DNA from 3 places in the Paenibacillus sp. FSL K6-1217 genome. Region 3 is predicted to be linked to each of the others. Evidence: predicted binding sites of a transcription regulator. Region 3 holds the regulator's gene; each other region holds the start of a gene.

Region 1 (5,608 bases), 1.3 Mb from region 3:
ACCGGACAGCACTCGTATAATACGGATATCCTAGTCCGGGCCCTTAGCTCAGTTGGTTAGAGCGGTCGGCTCATAACCGATTGGTCACAGGTTCGAGTCCTGTAGGGCCCACTTCACTTAACCCCCTTGCCTAGCAAGGGGGTTTTTAATATTTTTATCCAGTTGAGTTCGTGAAACGCGGGAAATGAAAAAATGAAGAAATTGTATTATGAAATCGAAAACCGTGCTTTGTAATTGGCCGTGCAACGGGAGTTGGCTTTGATCATGAGTCTGTTGGCTTAGTAATAGAAGTTATCAAGCGACATTAATACAATTACCCTCAAAGATTAGATGAGTTCTTGATTCCTTTCATCAGATGTACCATGCAGAATCAATTATAAGATTCCGCCTGATGATTATTTGTTTGCTGCAAAAATTATATATTACATTATAGACGTATAATGATGAAACCGATATATATAGGAAGTGAGGATTAAATAAAGGTGGTGAAAACTTATTTTAATTAGTTGGAAGAAATTTTATCGAGCACAAATCTACATCGACATAGTGGATGAGTTAGGCATAAGCAAAATAAAAGATTTTGAGAGTGGATTAGTAAAATTGGAAAAACTAAGGTCTGATATATTTCTTAGATCATTTAAAGAATTAAAGGTAATGAAAGTTGAAATTGATACTTTGACTGAAGATTATAAACAGATTGCGTTGTTTACAAGTATGATTACTGCTATGATTGCGATTTTTACACTTTTATTAGGCATTTTGAGAGATCTTCCAAAAGTTATACAACCTGAAGATACAAATTTGTATGGGCTTTCAACGATTATTTTAATTATATATTCAGGAGTTTTACTGTTAGGAATTTTACTTTTAATAAAGAGTTTTGCGAAAAAAGCGTTTAATTTATCACAATTTCAAAAAATACTTGATCTTGTTATTAATCATCGAGAGTTCCTTGAACTGCAACACAGCGAGGCAATTATCGAGTATCGAAAACATCAAATGGAGCAACAAAAGATATTTCTCTCCTAAACTTTAGTAGCCATTATATGACTGAACCAAGGCCTAGAAGGAGTTCAAACCACCGACAGTACATTAAAAGAAAATAAAAACAGGAGCTGTTGGCAGGAAGCGCCAGCAGCTCCTGTTTTATTGTCGGTGGTGTTGTATATCCCCTAACCAAACATCGAAGGCAAGAAGAACAAGAAAAAGATAATAAGGACGATCACACTGGTGATTCGGCTCATCATGAGATAGGCTTCACTGGGTCCGGAATCGCCCTTGACCATCCAGCCGTAACGCATATGCCAGCCCATGGCCGGGAAGAAGATATTCAGGACCGCAAGCAGTATGAAAAGAACAGTGAAAATAACAACCATTTTGACCAGCTCCTTTATCCATTTACGAGTACTCGTTGCATGAAGTTGCATATTTATGGATGCAAATAGTATGATTTTGTAAATAAGGAGGTCATTCATGAAGAGAATATACAAGAAACTCAGCTTCTGGCTGCCCGTGCTGTCTGTGCTGGTCTGTCTCTATAATCTGTCAGGAGAAGACGACAAGAACTTATTGCTGTTCCTAACCAGCCCCTTGCTCCTAATCTTTAACCCCGAATTAACAAGATTGCATTATGCTATGGGGAACGAGCAAGCGTTCCAGTTCATTCTGTATGGAATTCATTTTGTCTCCTGGTTAGCCTTTGCCCTGATCGTAGAGTGGGGGTTATCATGGTTATCCCGTAAAGCACAGGAACGTCCCCCGAACCGCTAACTAAAAAGACTCCAGCCCCACGTGACACTTATGTCACACGGAGTCCCATATTGTTAGCCCATTCGATGGGGAATTCTATCCCGGCCTCTTATACTGGAAATATATTGATTTACTTCCGAAAGGGGCTATTCACCAGTGACTGAAGCTATCAAAGCAATCATATTAGGGATTATTGAGGGGTTGACTGAATTCTTGCCGGTGTCGTCTACCGGGCATCTTGTACTGGCAGGGGATTTGCTGGATTTCCAGGGAGAGGCAGCGGTCACCTTCAAAATCGTAATCCAGCTGGGTGCGGTTATGGCCGTGCTGCTGCTCTATTGGAAGAAGTATATGAACATCGGGATGAATATGCTGAAGCTGGACTTCTCCAAGAGCAAGGGATTGAATGCCATTCACATGATCCTGGCTATGGTTCCGGCATTAGTGGTGTATCTGCTCTTCAAAGATACGATCAAGAGCCAGTTATTCGGCCCCAAGCCGGTCTTAATCGGTCTGATCGCTGGCGGTCTGCTGATGATCTTCGCTGCACGCAGCAGAAGAACCATTACGTCAGAGACGGTTGACGGACTTAATTATACCCAAGCCTTCGGCATCGGGCTGTTCCAGTGCCTGGCGTTATGGCCCGGGTTCTCAAGATCCGGCTCGACGATCTCCGGGGGCCTGCTGCTGGGGACCAGCCAGAAGGCCGCTGCAGATTTCACCTTCCTGATCTCCGTTCCAGTCATGTTCGGGGCCAGCCTGCTTGATCTATATGACAGCCGGGAGCTGCTGAATTCAGATTCACTGACCCTGATGCTGATCGGCTTCGTGACGTCCTTCCTCGTAGCCATGCTTGCAGTCGTGACGTTCATCAAGCTGATCAAGCGGCTTCGTCTGGAGTGGTTCGCGCTGTACCGGTTTGTTTTGGCGGGTCTGTTCTATGTAATTGTCATCATGTAATGGGGTGTGTCCGGGTGAGCCATTCCGGCGGTCCGGTACTCAACCGTATTCCTTAGGCTCCTGGAGCAGGATGGAGAAGGTCTGGGTCACGTGGTCCACTTCAATCGTCTCGATACCCACAAAATCCGGAATTTCAGGATGAACGGCATCCACGCTGTATTCAGGATGAGTCAGCAGTAACTGAATGACTTTCAGGGCTTCCACGTTGATCTTGATCCCCTTTACAGTATAGTCTCACCATGCCAATACCTTGTACGGAGGTACATTCTTTGTTCAGATCTATAGTCCTTATTATCCCCGCGACGCTTAGCGAATATGTCTGTGGATGATATTTCTGTCTTCGTTACGTTCCATAACAGCCATTAACTGCCCCTGGAAAATACGTCTCTGGATCTGGTCGATCCGCTGGAGCGCGAGGGGGATTGGCACCTGGAATGCTACAGCCAGCTCGGCAACGGCATCCTCACGAAGTTCAGGCAGCGTATTCTCGGAGATCATGGTATAGGGCATGGAGGCATACAGAATGAACCGGTCGGATTCATCCCTCTGCGCCTGCGTGAACACTCCGGGCATAAGCGTTGACTTGCCGGCATGCCGCAGCAGATGACAGAGCTCGTGGAGGAATTCCAGCCGCTGCAGCTCGGGAGGGAGCCGGTTGTCGATGAACATGCTGTACATTCCAGCGGTAGCCTCAATTGCCTTGCTCCGGACATCCAGATAGTGTACCCAGATATTGAGCCGCTTCGCTATGTAATCTATGGAGATGTCAGACGGTTTGCGGACGCCCAGGCGCTGATATAGATCCTCTGTCCATTTCTCCAAAGCGGTCATCTGATAATAGCCTTGCATAATCAATCACCCCATATATAAGATCGTATGTTCGTGTTATTGGTCAAAAGAAAAGCCCGAAAGGGCTAAGCAGCAGTTCAGCACGCGTCACTTCACCGGCTGAAATATGGAACGGATGTTCCTATGTATGTAAGCATAAAGGAATCACGCCCGAATATCAAGTGTTTTTCCCAGGGTGGGGTGCGAAGCCTGACTCAGCATCTGAACCATATCCTGGGCACTGCTCTGCGCCTGCTCCTTGGCAAGGCTCATTACCTGCAGCCCTGCGGCCTGCTGTAAGGAAGACTGGCTCATCACTACGGACAATGCAGCAATATCCATATAACAACCTCCTCCCATTCATTTTGAAGCCATGCTTCATACTCTATATCGACCACTAGACGCCTGTCCGTTAGGTGAATGGTATTTCTTTGCCAATTGGCCCATGCAACGGGGTGGAATTCCACATATTCTGTGCTGTATTCAATATTCAAGAGGAGGAATTAATTATGGGAGCAGAGTATGGTTGCGGTTGTGGAAATAACGTAGGTGGAGTGAATCAGGGACCTCCAATCGTTCCGGTAGTAAGCCCTTGGACTTCGACAGGTGCCATCCTGGTATTGTTCATTCTGCTGGTTATCATCACTAAAGCCTGTTTGTTCTAGTATCGCCTATAGCCAGTCTAGCCCTGTCCGGCCTGTGCCGGATAGGGCTATTTCTTTTTCTTCTTATGAGCACGGGCCGTTGGCCCGATCTGGCGTTTGATTCTGCCTGTAGCAGCATCCGTTTCAATGATATAGAGCTCCTTGATTGTTCCTGCAAGCGCGAACCATTCCTGTAAAGCTTCAGCTTCGGACATAGGGCCGTACAGCCGTTTGCCCCGATAACAGATATAGAACACTTCCGGCTCTCCATCTAAGTCATATTATCCCATTTCATTCTACGCTTTATCGCAGTGAAATTGAACAACATCCCCCACATGCCGGCTTATTTGAAAATAAACTCCACGCGCGTACCGTCTGCGAACGCCTCCAGCTGATTGCCGACCCAGCTTCCCGCTCCGCGGTTATCACTGGGCGTTATGTACTCAATATGCGCCCCGGCTCCGCCTTCTGCGCACATGGCCATGGGCCACTCGTCCCGATCATAGCCTTTCTTGGTGGGGACTCCCTTCAGGGACGCCTTACGGTTCTCCTCCGCTTCCTTGCGGTTGATGGTGCAGATGGCCGACTCTCCCTTGCGGATGGCCTTCTGGATGTGCCTCGCGGTCTCCGGGTAGCGGTCTGCAGGGAACTTCAGCTTCACGACCTCCGAAGAATGACCCGTCGGTGACTGCGGCAGCCATTGCCCGTTCTCCTTCAGCAGGTAAGCGGACAGACTGAGCAGGGCGAAGATAATGAGACTGATGATGGACTTTTTGGCTTTCATATCTGCTCCTTTGTAAGTGGGTATGGGTATAATGCCTGTGCCCTGAATAGTATAGCGTAAGAATAACGGATTGTGACAGCCCGAATTCTGTGCAGCAGCCGTGCTGAAGTTCCATAATTCGTCATAATATGTACAAACACAAGGAAAAGGATGGTGGAAAATGTGGAACAGCGCAACCTCAGGGACCTGCTGGATTCGGCCTCACGGCTGATTGGTGATGTGCAATGGCAAGCGGCTTTTCGCAAAATACAGATGTCTCCCGCTGACGCGGAGCTGGGGGCGCCCGCACGGAAGCTGCTGGAGACGCTGTACTGGCTGCAGGGCCAGGGAATGATCAGCGGTCAGCATGATTACCTGGAGAGCCCCGACGATATCAACAACAAGCTGAAGAATACGGCGGGTACCTATGCCGGACTGCACGGGTATGAAATGGGGGCAATCAGCGGTCAGACGGAGAAGCTCATCAGCAGTCAGCGACAGGGCGTAACGGACAGTGCGATCCGCTGGCACAAGGCCGGGGGCATCGTAGCGATGACCTATCATGCCAACCTGCCGGGCAGCGCACCAGCCTGGACGAATGTCTCTATGAGCCTCAGCGAAGCTAATTTCAGCAAGTACATCACACCGGGAACACCCGAGTATA
Region 2 (5,608 bases), 3.5 Mb from region 3:
TACCGTCCGGCTTCCAGCTCCACCTTAACCAGCTTCTGTCTGATCCACCGGCCTTCCGTCCCGTTCGTCTGAATGGTGGTTACAGGTTGTCCATTCAGGGTCAGGTTGCAGGCGCTCTGCGCAAGCTCAGGCTCAGGGGACATGATGCTGACAATAATGCGGTACTGGCCCGCCTCATCCGCCTGAATGTAGGTCGGCCCGGACACAGCAGGAGTTACCTGTGCGTTCTCGCTCAGCACCTGAATCTGCCCGGACGCGATAGCCGGATCGGCCTTGAACGTATCGACCGCTTCAATTATCTCGTGCTTTCTGGAGAATACCGGCGCCTGCATGATGAATTCGCAGATGTTGATCGCGCAGCGCTGAAGCTCTCCGCGGGTGAGTGTACCATTCTCCAGAGATGCGAGCGTATTGTCATCGTAAGCGTTGACTTCCGCCCCATAGTTACTAACAACCATGTACAGATCGTTCTGGGCGCGAACCATCCAGTTCGTATTCTTACGGTCTGCCGGTCCTCCGTTCACCACATCGTTCATGATAGCCCACCAGTCGGTCATAACGATCCCCCGGAAGCCCCATTCACCGCGAAGCAGCGTGGTGTTGAGGTCATAGTTGGAAGCCGCCCAGTGCCCGTTCACCGGATTGTAGGAGGTCATGATCGAGTTAGCCCCGCCCTGCTTGACTGCGATTTCGAAGCCCTTCAGGTAGATCTCACGAAGCGCGCGTTCCGATACGACAGCATCGACCTTACTGCGGTGCTTCTCCTGATTGTTGCAGGCAAAATGCTTCAGCGTCGCATTAGAGCCGCCCTTCATAATTCCGCGTGTGCATGCGGCAGCGAAGATCCCCGAGATCAGCGGATCTTCGGAGAAGTATTCGAAGTTACGCCCGTTCAGCGGGCTGCGCCGGATATTCAGCCCCGGTCCCAGCAGCGCATCCACCTGGTTGCGCAATAACTCCTGGCCTTCCATAACATACAGTTCTTCCACCAGCTCTGCATTCCAGGTGGCGGCAAGCAGGGTGCCAATCGATACTTGGGTCGCCTTCGCTCCACTATCCATACGGATGCCGGAAGGGCCGTCCGCTGTGGCTGCAACCGGAATGCCGTAGCTGAACAGGCTGTCGCTCACGCCCCCGAACGCCGAAGCCGTACCCGGAGTAACCAGCGGGCTGCTCATCCCTTCGCCCCGGACAATCGCCGCCAGATCATGGTCACTGAGCTGGGCAATGAAGGTGCTCATGCTGACTTTGCCGTCATGGACATCTCTCAGGGTATGTCCCTGATTACCGGTCTGCGGAAGCTGCTGCGGCAGATTGCGTTCAATCCGCTCTGCCAGATCCACCTTGCGCGTTGGCACCTCAGACGAGGCAAGCTCATACGAACCGTCTGCTTTGCGGGCGCCCGGCTTCATCCGCATGAAGCTCTCGGTAGGTGCCATAGCCTCTTGCAGTTGTTCCACGACCTTAAGCTCATCCAGCACATAGCCTTCTTGTCCATCCAACAGCACTGCCGATACCGCTTTGACACTGGTTCCTGCATAGAAGCGGTACGTTCCGGCTTCCAGCACATAAGCGGAAGGGTGACCGGTCACTCCGGCGTCATCATAAGAAGCCACGGCATGGAGCGGGAAGCTCACGGTAAGGCGCTGAGACTCACCAGGCTCCAGGAGCTTGGTTTTGGCGAAGGCTGCCAGCGCTTTGGCCGGTTGGCCCAGCTGTCCCTGCGGCGCTTCAACATACACCTGCACTACTTCTTTACCGGCATATACTGCTCCCGTATTCGTTACAGTGACGCCAATTTCAATCTGCGGCTCACCCGCGTGGTTCACCAGCTTCGCTTCCTCCGGCTCCAGCTTGAAGGTCGTGTAGGAGATCCCGTAGCCGAATTCATACTGCACCTTGTCGGGACAGAAAGTCTCGAAATAACGGTAGCCTACATAGATATCTTCCTCATACAGATTCTTGAATTCGTTGCCGTAGTTCCGTGTGGACGGGTAATCCTCAATGGAATACGCAATGGTATCCGTCAGCTTACCGCTTGGCGTGACCTCTCCGGCCAGTACATCGGCAATCGCGTGGCCGCCTTCCATACCGCCATGCCAGGAATAGATCACGGCAGAGATAGGATTCACATAGGCAGGGTCATTCACCCAGCTCATATCCATAATGTTGGACACGTTAAGCACCACAATCGTCTGTTCAAAATGAGCCGTCACCGCGACAAGCATCGCCTTCTCATCTTCCGTGAGCCGGTAGCTGCCTGCGGTATCCGCATTATCCTGATCCTCGCCCGCCGTACGTCCAATGACCACAACCGCCTTGCCTGACTGGCTTCTTGCCTGTTTCACCAGCTCGTCCGTCAGCGGCATTTCCTTCTGGTTCCAAGGCTCAGCAGCCCACACTTTCCCGCCGTCGTCGAACGGGTTAAGTCCGATCCAGGCCTCGTAGGCTGCAGCCAGCTCTTCATTTACGCTAATGTTCTTCTTGCTGCGCAGTCCATCCAGCAGATTCGTCGTATAGGCCACGTGAACGCTACCGCCCGATCCTGTCCCGCTGCGGTAATAATTCACCTGTATTCTGCCAAAAACAGCAACGCTCTCACCGTTACCCAGCGGGAGCACCTGTCCCTCATTCTTAAGCAGCACCGCGCCTTCAGCAGCTACTGTCCGGCTAAATTCTGCAAAACCCTCTAGCGGCAATCCAATATTCTGTGTACTCAAGTGGGTTTCCTCCTGTATGTTCATTTCCCAAGTTGTGGGTTGATTCTATAGATAACGCCCCTCCCTCCGGGGATGTGCGTTACCTTGAATCTGTATTGTTCTTCATATAGCATATCCTTCTAAGAATATAAGCTCCAGCCCTAATATACAAGCGCCGCTTGCCGGGCCGCCGGACTATGCACCTGTGTGCATAATTTTTTTTAGTAAAAAAGACATCTGTAATAAAAAAGACACCTGTGCGGGCGTCTTTCAAGCCTGTTCCTATGCAACCGCTCCGCCTGATGGATACGGCCGGATCTTCTATTTATTTTATCTGCGGCGGCGGCCCTTCATCATGCGGTTGTACATAATAAGAGCAGCAACGATCATGCCCAGCATGGCCACACTGCCTGCCGATTCCTGCGACATGCCAAACATCAGGCACACACTTGTCACTAACTGTCTTGTCAGCAGCGCAACCGCAATCAGCATGATGGGCCGCCATATGTTATATCCTCTCACTTCCGCAACACTCCTAACCCGATTTTCAGTAACCGTATGATTCCTCATTCCATGAACCATCAGTTTCTATTATAGCACAAGAAGGAATACGCATACATTTCGCCGGAGAGGAGGGGGATTAATTACGCTTTTGACAAGAACGTATGTTCGGTATATAATGCTCTCATATGAGGGGGATTGAGACCGTGGATGTCATGGAGAAACTGGAGATTCTGACCGCTTCCGCCAAATACGATGTGGCCTGCACTTCAAGCGGTTCTGACCGCAAGGGCCAGGCCGGGTCGCTCGGCAACACCTCCGCGATGGGCATCTGCCACAGCTTCGCCGCGGACGGGCGCTGTATCTCGTTGCTGAAGGTGCTTATGACCAACGGATGTGTATATGATTGTGCGTATTGCATCAACCGCAAGTCTAACCCTATCCGCCGGGCCGCCTTCACCCCCGAAGAGATTGCGGATATTACCATGCAGTTCTACCGCCGTAATTACATAGAAGGGCTATTCCTTAGTTCAGGCATTATGCGCAGTCCGGACTACACCACCGAACAGCTGATAGCAGCGCTGGAGCTGCTGCGGAATGTGTATCATTTCAACGGCTATATACATGTAAAAGCCATCCCTGGCGCTGACGAAGCCCTGCTGTCCAGATTGGGCCTGCTCGCTGACCGCATGAGCGTCAACATCGAGCTGCCCTCGCAGGAGAGTCTCGGACGGCTCGCTCCCGATAAGAGCAAGGTATCCATCCTGAAGCCAATGGGGCTGATTACGAACCGGATCAAGGAGAACCGCTCCGACATTGTCAGATATCAGCATGCACCCCGCTTCGCTCCGGCCGGGCAGAGCACCCAGATGATCGTGGGGGCAACGCCTGATACGGACTACCAGATCCTCAATCTGACGGAAGGCTTATACCGCAAATACGCACTGAAGCGCGTATTCTTCTCTGCCTATACCCCGGTAGTAGAGGACTCCCTCCTGCCCGCTCTAGACACCAAGCCGCCGCTGCTCCGAGAACACCGGCTCTATCAAGCCGATTGGCTCTTGCGCTTCTATGGCTTCAAGGCCAATGAGTTATTGGATGAGGCCGTGCCGAACTTCAACCCGCTGCTGGACCCCAAGTGCAGCTGGGCCGTTAACCACCGGGAGCAGTTCCCCGTTGAGATCAACCGCGCCCCGTATGAGATGCTGCTGCGTGTACCCGGCATCGGTGTGAGAAGCGCACAGCGGATCGTGAAGGCCAGACGGGCCGGATCGCTTGATTATCATGCGCTGAAGAAGCTCGGGGTTGTCCTGAAGCGTGCCCAGTTCTTCATCACCTGTAAGGATAAACCGCTGGAGGGGCTGAAGGTAAGCGAGCATACCCTGCTTCGCTCCCTCATGTCCGGGCAGCAGCTGCTGCCTAATCAGCCGCCGCAAGTTGAGCAGTTAACGCTGTTCGACGACTTCAACCTGTCGGCCCTTCCGGCAGCGGGCGGATGGGACATACTCAAGAAGGGGGCGAAGGCCTGATGTTCAAGCCCTCCGCACTGGCGTATACCTATGATGGAAGCTTCGAGGGTCTGCTGTGCTGTGTATTTGAGAGCTATGCCTGGAAGGAGATTCCGCTGACGATTCATGCTGACGGCGGGGAACAGGGTCTGCTGCTGGAAGCGAAATGGATTGAGACCGACATGGACAAGGCAGCGCGCGTGCTGAAGTCCCTGCCGCTGCGGATCGGCCGCGAAGCCGAGGAGCTGGTCCGCCTGGGCTTCTGGAGCTGCGCCCCCGATAAGGAAATGCTGCTGCTGAATTTCCTGTATCTCGGTTTCCAGCATGGCCGCAAGGTGATGAATATGCTGGCCGACGACACTGTCAATGCACTGATGAAGGCCGTTCAACAGCTCCGGCATGAAGCACATCTGTATACGGGATTCGTCCGCTTCTCTGTCTACGGCCCGGTCATGGCCGCAGTGATTGAGCCGCAGGGCTATGTGCTGCCTGTGATCCGGGAGCACTTCTGCGACCGGTTCCAGGGGGAGAGCTTCATGATCTACGACCAGACGCACGGGGCTGCGCTGATTCATGAGCCCGGACGGGAAGCCATCGTGCCGTTAAGCGGGTGGACCCCGCCTGATCCCGACGAGACGGAGGAAGCTTACCGCCGCTTATGGACCGGCTTCTATCACGCCATCGGCATCAAGGAGCGCCGGAACGACCGGTTGCGCTCCTCTAAGATGCCGAAGCGGTACTGGAAGCACATGGTGGAGATGAACGGCGGGGACGGCATGCCTGCACTAACCGCAGCGCAGCGGAAGAAGGCATTGCAGCCGGAGGTCCCCGCGATCCCGGAGGTCCGGGAGACTCCCGCCCCTTCGGCTGTACTCCAGCTGATAGATAATCCTATCTAAT
Region 3 (5,608 bases):
AGCCCGTTATTACATGGCAGGGATTCTGAAGCACGCACGTGCTTTTGCAGCCATCACTAACCCGACGGTTAACTCTTACAAACGTCTGGTACCTGGTTATGAAGCACCTTGTTATGTTGCCTGGTCTGCAAGTAACCGTAGCCCGATGATCCGTATTCCGGCTTCGAGAGGACTCAGCACACGCGTTGAGGTTCGTAATCCGGACCCGGCGGCTAACCCTTATCTTGCACTGGCTGTAATGTTGAAGGCAGGACTCGATGGAATCAAACGCAAGCTGGATCTTCCGGCTCCGATTGACCGTAACATCTATGTCATGTCCGAAGAAGAACGGATTGAAGAAGGCATTCCAAGCTTGCCGTCCGATCTGAAGGAAGCCCTGAACGAAATGGTTCGCAGCCACGTAATCACCGAAGCCCTCGGCGAACATGCCCTGGCCCACTTCTACGAGCTGAAGGAAATCGAATGGGACATCTATAGAACCCAGGTTCACGAGTGGGAAAGAGATCAGTACATGACGCTTTACTAGGATACAGCAGCCCCCGGCGCTTATAGCGTCGGGGGTTTTTTCAGAATTTATATGTTTTGGGGTTGTTTTATATTGTGATGAAGACATACCAAAAAAACAGGCTTCCCATAAATAGTACAGCAGTCATGCCAAGCAGTACCCCGAGAATGATTTTTTCGCTTCTGTTGTATTTCTTCATTTGATCACCCGATGCTCCTTATTTATTCTTCCTTTCTTAAACCAAACAAGATCGAATCATGATGTTTACCATTCATATATGAGTTTTGACGTCGAACGGATGCTATTCTTCAATGGGAAGCGGGGACTGGAAAATATACCATAGCAGTCCATAAGCTATCCCGAAGTAAAGGAGCACGCCCAGTATGGATATGGACAAAAGAATGATGATAACTTTATTTCCATTCATACATGAACCTCCTACATAAAAAAACTCTCTCGATTTTTAGTGTGAAGGACAGATTGAAGATGAAGACTGAACAAAACCCTTACATCATAATATAGGAATTATAATTCCAGATCAATTCAATTTACATACTATTCCATCTCCTATATACTTGACCAGAAGAGAATTCTAGTGGCAGACATGGGAGTGAATGATGAAGAATACATATAAAATTATGCTTCCGCTGATACTTATCCTGGCGTTGATGGGTCAGGTGGCAGGGGCGGAAGGAGTGGCTGTTCCTGCGGAGACCCAGGAGAGGATCATGGAGCAATATGGGCTTGATGCGCCATCTCCGCCAGTGTGGGATTGGAGCAGCGTTGATATCGGGGGCAGTGGAATTACGGATGGGATGCTGTTCGTGTGCCGGATGATGTTGAATCCGCTGGGGTTCTTGTTGCAAGAGATACAGTATATTCTGTAGATGAGGGGGAAAAGAATGAATCCGCGTTATAGCATGCCGCAGCCTGAACGCAGAGTCCGCAAGAGAACAGGCTGGAAGTGGGCGATTGCCCTTCTACTCATCCTGATCGTTATGGCTGTGCTCAATCCGGGGAAGGAAGAGTTCAGTGCGTATGCCGTTAAGGATCTGAAGGGGACGGGGACGGATTTGGCCGGAGGAATTACGGACATGGTTGCCCGGCCGCTGGTCGAGTCTTTTACTATAAGAGATAATTACATTATCTTCTCTACATTCAGCGTACCGGACGTTGAGAATGGCCGAAGCCTGATCGGGGACCGCTCGGCCAACCGGACTTATCTGGGCTTGTTCAAGATCCTTTTTATCCAGCTGTAAAATAGGTTTACATATTGTTCCAGAACCCGGTATAATTAAATAGATTCGAGATGGAATCTTTAATCATGGTTGTGGAACAAGGAGGAAGGAAGTTGAATACGGCTTATAAAGTACTGTCCAGTGATGCTGATCTCTTCGCTGCTGCACTGGCTCAGGTACAGGTCTACGTCGTTCAGCTGGTCGATGGCAAACCGCATGTGATTGCTGATTATGCCGGACCTGTACAGAAATGGACAGCGGAGTACATTGTGCTGGCCGGTATGACTTATAGACGCGATGAGTTTGAGTTCCGGGTAGGATTGAACAAGAAGTGAGCAGATTCGCTGCCCGTTAACCGCAGCTCTAACATTACTGCCGGATCGCACAATCTTTGAAGTGATTCCTTGCATCTCTTATACTATCAAACGTAGAAGAGGTGTAACGATGAACCAAAGAGAACGAAACCGGATTCGTAGAGCCATTAATGTCCTGCTTACACAGCGGGCCGTCCTGCTGGAGCGACTGGAAGAAATTAACGAGAATCTGCGCAGAGTCCCTAGAGGATCGCGGGCCAGAAGAGAGCTGCTGGAAGCCAGAGCCTCGATCCGTGAAGCCATCCGTTTGAATACTGTGGCTATCCGTCTGTTGAGAAGTGTGCTGTAACCTGTATCTGAACTAATTCATAGCAGTCACAAGAACCCTTGGAGCGCAATCTGGCGCCTCAAGGGTTTTTGTGAGAGCTTTCTATTCCCTGATCGTAACCCGGGTGCCTATAGGGACGATAGCGGACAGGGCAAGGACGTCTGCATTATACATACGGATACAGCCGTGGGAGACCATGTGGCCGATGGAGGAAGGGTCATTGGTTCCGTGGATGCCATAATGCGGTTTGGACAGGCCCATCCAGAAGACGCCGAACGGTCCGCCAGGATTAGGCTGTTTGTTAATAATGGTGTATTCGCCTACGGGCGAGACGGTTAACATTTTACCGATGCCGACAGGGAAGCCTCGGGTAACAACGTCATTATCCAGCAGATACAGCATACGCTGTGACAGATCGACAATGATTCGATAATTGGGCATGAAGATCAGCACTCCTTTATCATCAGGATATGTGCGGATCTGTGCAGCGGTTCACAGGAAAAGTGGCCAAAAAGCCGTATGCGAACAAATGTTTGCATTTGACTTTTTGCCCATTTCACGAATGGAAATAAACAGAAAACAGGCAGCTGCGCATGGTGCGTAGCTGCCTGTTCTTATGCGGGGGAGTAAATTAGTGGATATCGCGGAATAATCCGATGACCCGTCCCAAAATCGTAACGCGGTTAAGGCGGAGAGGCTCGTACGCCGGATTCTCCGGCTGCAGCCTGATATGATCCCGTTCCTTGTAGAAGGTCTTAACAGTTGCTTCATCTTCATCGGTCATCGCTACAACGATATCGCCATTGTCAGCGGTCTGCTGCTGGCGGACGATGACATAATCCCCGTTCATAATTCCGGCATCCACCATACTGTCCCCAAGGACAGATAGCATAAATACCTTGTTATCACCTACATAATGAGCAGGCAGCGGGAAGTAATCCTCAATGTTCTCCGTAGCCGTAATAGGAACACCGGCTGTAACCTTACCCACTACCGGGATGCGGGTAACGGTCTGGACGAATTGATGCACATTCTCTGAATCTTCCTGGCCGAGTAGTTCGATGGCGCGCGGTTTCGTAGGGTCACGGCGGATCAGGCCCTTCTTCTCAAGCCGGTCCAAGTGACCATGCACGGTTGAACTGGAGGCCAGGCCGACAGCCTCGCCAATCTCGCGGACGGACGGAGGATACCCCTTGCTGCGGACTTCATTACGTATAAATTCCAGGATCGCCAGCTGACGACTAGAAATCTTTGACATCGGAATCAACCCCATATACTATGTTTGGGAAAATTATAACATAGAACTTCCGTTCGTACAAACATAAGTTCTAAAATGAGGAAAATAAGAGAACGAAAATAAAGGGAACAGCTGTTCTGAAAAAACTGTTGATCGAAACACATGTTCGTGTTATATTATTTTCGAAAGCAAGAACATGTGTTTGGAGGATGATGATCATGTTAAAGTATAGTACATACAACAGCATCTACAATAATGAGGATATCAAGGTGTCCGCTCCCGGTAATCCAACTGCCCATAGTTATGTAACCAAGCTCAAGGACGCGATTCTTCATAGTCTCACTGCACTCGTATCACTTTTCCGTCAGGTTAGCCTGATGAAGATGGTTCTGGTGCTGATGCTTGTCGTTTCGGGATTTACTGTAGTGGGGAATGTTTTTGCCGGCTCGATCTCTTCCATGAAGCCGGATAAACGGATTGTAGTGCAGCGCGGGGATACCTTATGGAGTATTGCCTTGAATAACAAGCCTGCAGACATGAAGACTGCTGTATATATAGAAGGAATAATGAAGACGAATCATTTAGAGAACAGCGGAATTAAGGCAGGAGATATTTTGACTATACCCGTATACTGACAGAATGCAGCAGACTGGTGATTGACTCGGAGAGCTTTCAGGGGGTAGACCTTGACAAGCTCTTTTTCTCATGGCAAAGTTAAAATGAATTTAGAGGGAGGGAAACGTATTGAATATTGACGAATTGGTCGCCCGCATCAATGAACTGGCACGCAAAGCTAAGAACGGGGGCCTGAATGAAGAGGAACTGGCTGAACGTGCCAAGCTCCGCGAGATTTACCTGGGGAATATCCGCACGAACTTTCGGGCCCAGCTTGATACCATTGAAATTGTGGATAATCCGGAGCATGAAGAAGGCAATAACGGACTTAAGCATTAGCCTGTTGCCTTTTCAGATAATACAGGATGACTAGGGGGAACTTACATGGCCCGTTCTTGGGAAAGAATGGTTCAACGCAACACGAAGCAGATTAACCAGCAAAGAAAGAAGCAGGGGAAGGATTCCATTTACACTTCCGGCACTAAGGCAGCCGCGAAAAGCATTGATATTTTCAAAGGCCGCAATATCGTATTCCCCGTTGTACTGATGCTGCTTGGCATCATGTTCTGGGTGGTCGGCTCGATTGACGAAGCCAAAGGAAGCGGGATTCTGGCCAACTGGCTGGGCGTTGTGCTGTACTTCCTGCTGGCTGCGCTGCTGTTCTTCCGCCGTCCGTTCCTTAAGGTTGAGCGTGCGCGGATCTCTACTATTAAGTACAACCGTGAACGCTTTCTGGCTGCGGCGGATATTGAGAAGATCATTTTATCGCGCAGTGTAGTTACCATTAAGTATAAGGGCAAGCGCAAACAGTGGATTTTCTCCAAGCTGATTAACCGTTATGACACCGCTGCGATGGGGGAACGTCTGGAGCAGTTCGCCAAGAACAACAATATTGAAGTCGTGCACGAATAGGAAGACAGACCAGCATATAGGGAGAGGGACAACTAATGCCGATTACCGCCGTACTATTTGATCTTGACGATACACTGCTGTGGGATGACCGCAGCGTGGAAGAAGCCTTCCGCTATGCTTCTGAGGCTGCTGGAGATATCGTTGATCCGAAGGAGCTGGAGGCTGCTGTACGCAGGGAAGCCCGTTCGCTCTATGAATCCTATGAGACATATCCATTCACGAAGCTGATCGGTATTAATCCGTATGAAGCGCTCTGGGCCAACTTCACTGCCGGAGAACAGCCGGAATTCCGTCAACTGGAGCAGCTTGCACCCGTCTACCGTACGGAATCCTGGCGCCGCGGCCTGGCTTCACTCGGGGTGGAGGATGAGGCGCTGGCTGCACGGCTGGCTGACAAGTTCGCCGCTGAGCGCCGCAGCCGTCCGTATATCTATGAAGAGACGCTTCAGGTGCTGGATC

Evidence for each region. Region 3 encodes LexA, which represses DNA repair genes until DNA is damaged. Its sites were predicted from a motif close to CGAACATATGTTCG; they were not measured.
Region 1: a site for LexA is predicted at 3,579-3,592, ahead of MHH28_RS13845 (ImmA/IrrE family metallo-endopeptidase). Genes of this name have one in related genera too.
Region 2: a site for LexA is predicted at 3,358-3,371, ahead of MHH28_RS23915 (putative DNA modification/repair radical SAM protein). Genes of this name have one in related genera too.

What each region holds. Positions count from the first base shown of each region.
Region 1 covers NZ_CP150271.1:3,129,124-3,134,731, reverse strand. Annotated here, with positions in the region: tRNA gene MHH28_RS13875 (tRNA-Ile) at 38-111, shown strand; gene MHH28_RS13870 (hypothetical protein) at 547-1,029, shown strand; gene MHH28_RS13865 (DUF6199 family natural product biosynthesis protein) at 1,173-1,376, opposite strand; gene MHH28_RS13860 (hypothetical protein) at 1,474-1,770, shown strand; gene MHH28_RS13855 (undecaprenyl-diphosphate phosphatase) at 1,906-2,709, shown strand; gene MHH28_RS13850 (hypothetical protein) at 2,749-2,913, opposite strand; gene MHH28_RS13845 (ImmA/IrrE family metallo-endopeptidase) at 3,016-3,540, opposite strand; gene MHH28_RS13840 (YjfB family protein) at 3,703-3,879, opposite strand; gene MHH28_RS13835 (hypothetical protein) at 4,047-4,202, shown strand; gene MHH28_RS13830 (hypothetical protein) at 4,250-4,438, opposite strand; gene MHH28_RS13825 (DNA-entry nuclease) at 4,525-4,965, opposite strand; gene MHH28_RS13820 (glycosyl hydrolase) at 5,128-5,608, shown strand, end outside.
Region 2 covers NZ_CP150271.1:5,390,504-5,396,111, reverse strand. Annotated here, with positions in the region: gene MHH28_RS23925 (glycoside hydrolase family 3 C-terminal domain-containing protein) at 1-2,744, opposite strand, end outside; gene MHH28_RS23920 (hypothetical protein) at 3,030-3,221, opposite strand; gene MHH28_RS23915 (putative DNA modification/repair radical SAM protein) at 3,389-4,729, shown strand; gene MHH28_RS23910 (TIGR03915 family putative DNA repair protein) at 4,729-5,607, shown strand.
Region 3 covers NZ_CP150271.1:1,871,947-1,877,554, reverse strand. Annotated here, with positions in the region: gene glnA (type I glutamate--ammonia ligase) at 1-526, shown strand, start outside; gene MHH28_RS08265 (hypothetical protein) at 807-932, opposite strand; gene MHH28_RS08260 (hypothetical protein) at 1,144-1,392, shown strand; gene MHH28_RS08255 (hypothetical protein) at 1,408-1,764, shown strand; gene MHH28_RS08250 (hypothetical protein) at 1,857-2,078, shown strand; gene MHH28_RS08245 (hypothetical protein) at 2,188-2,406, shown strand; gene MHH28_RS08240 (L,D-transpeptidase) at 2,488-2,826, opposite strand; gene lexA (transcriptional repressor LexA) at 3,017-3,643, opposite strand; gene MHH28_RS08230 (LysM peptidoglycan-binding domain-containing protein) at 3,841-4,257, shown strand; gene MHH28_RS08225 (DUF896 domain-containing protein) at 4,367-4,576, shown strand; gene MHH28_RS08220 (hypothetical protein) at 4,622-5,149, shown strand; gene MHH28_RS08215 (HAD family hydrolase) at 5,185-5,608, shown strand, end outside.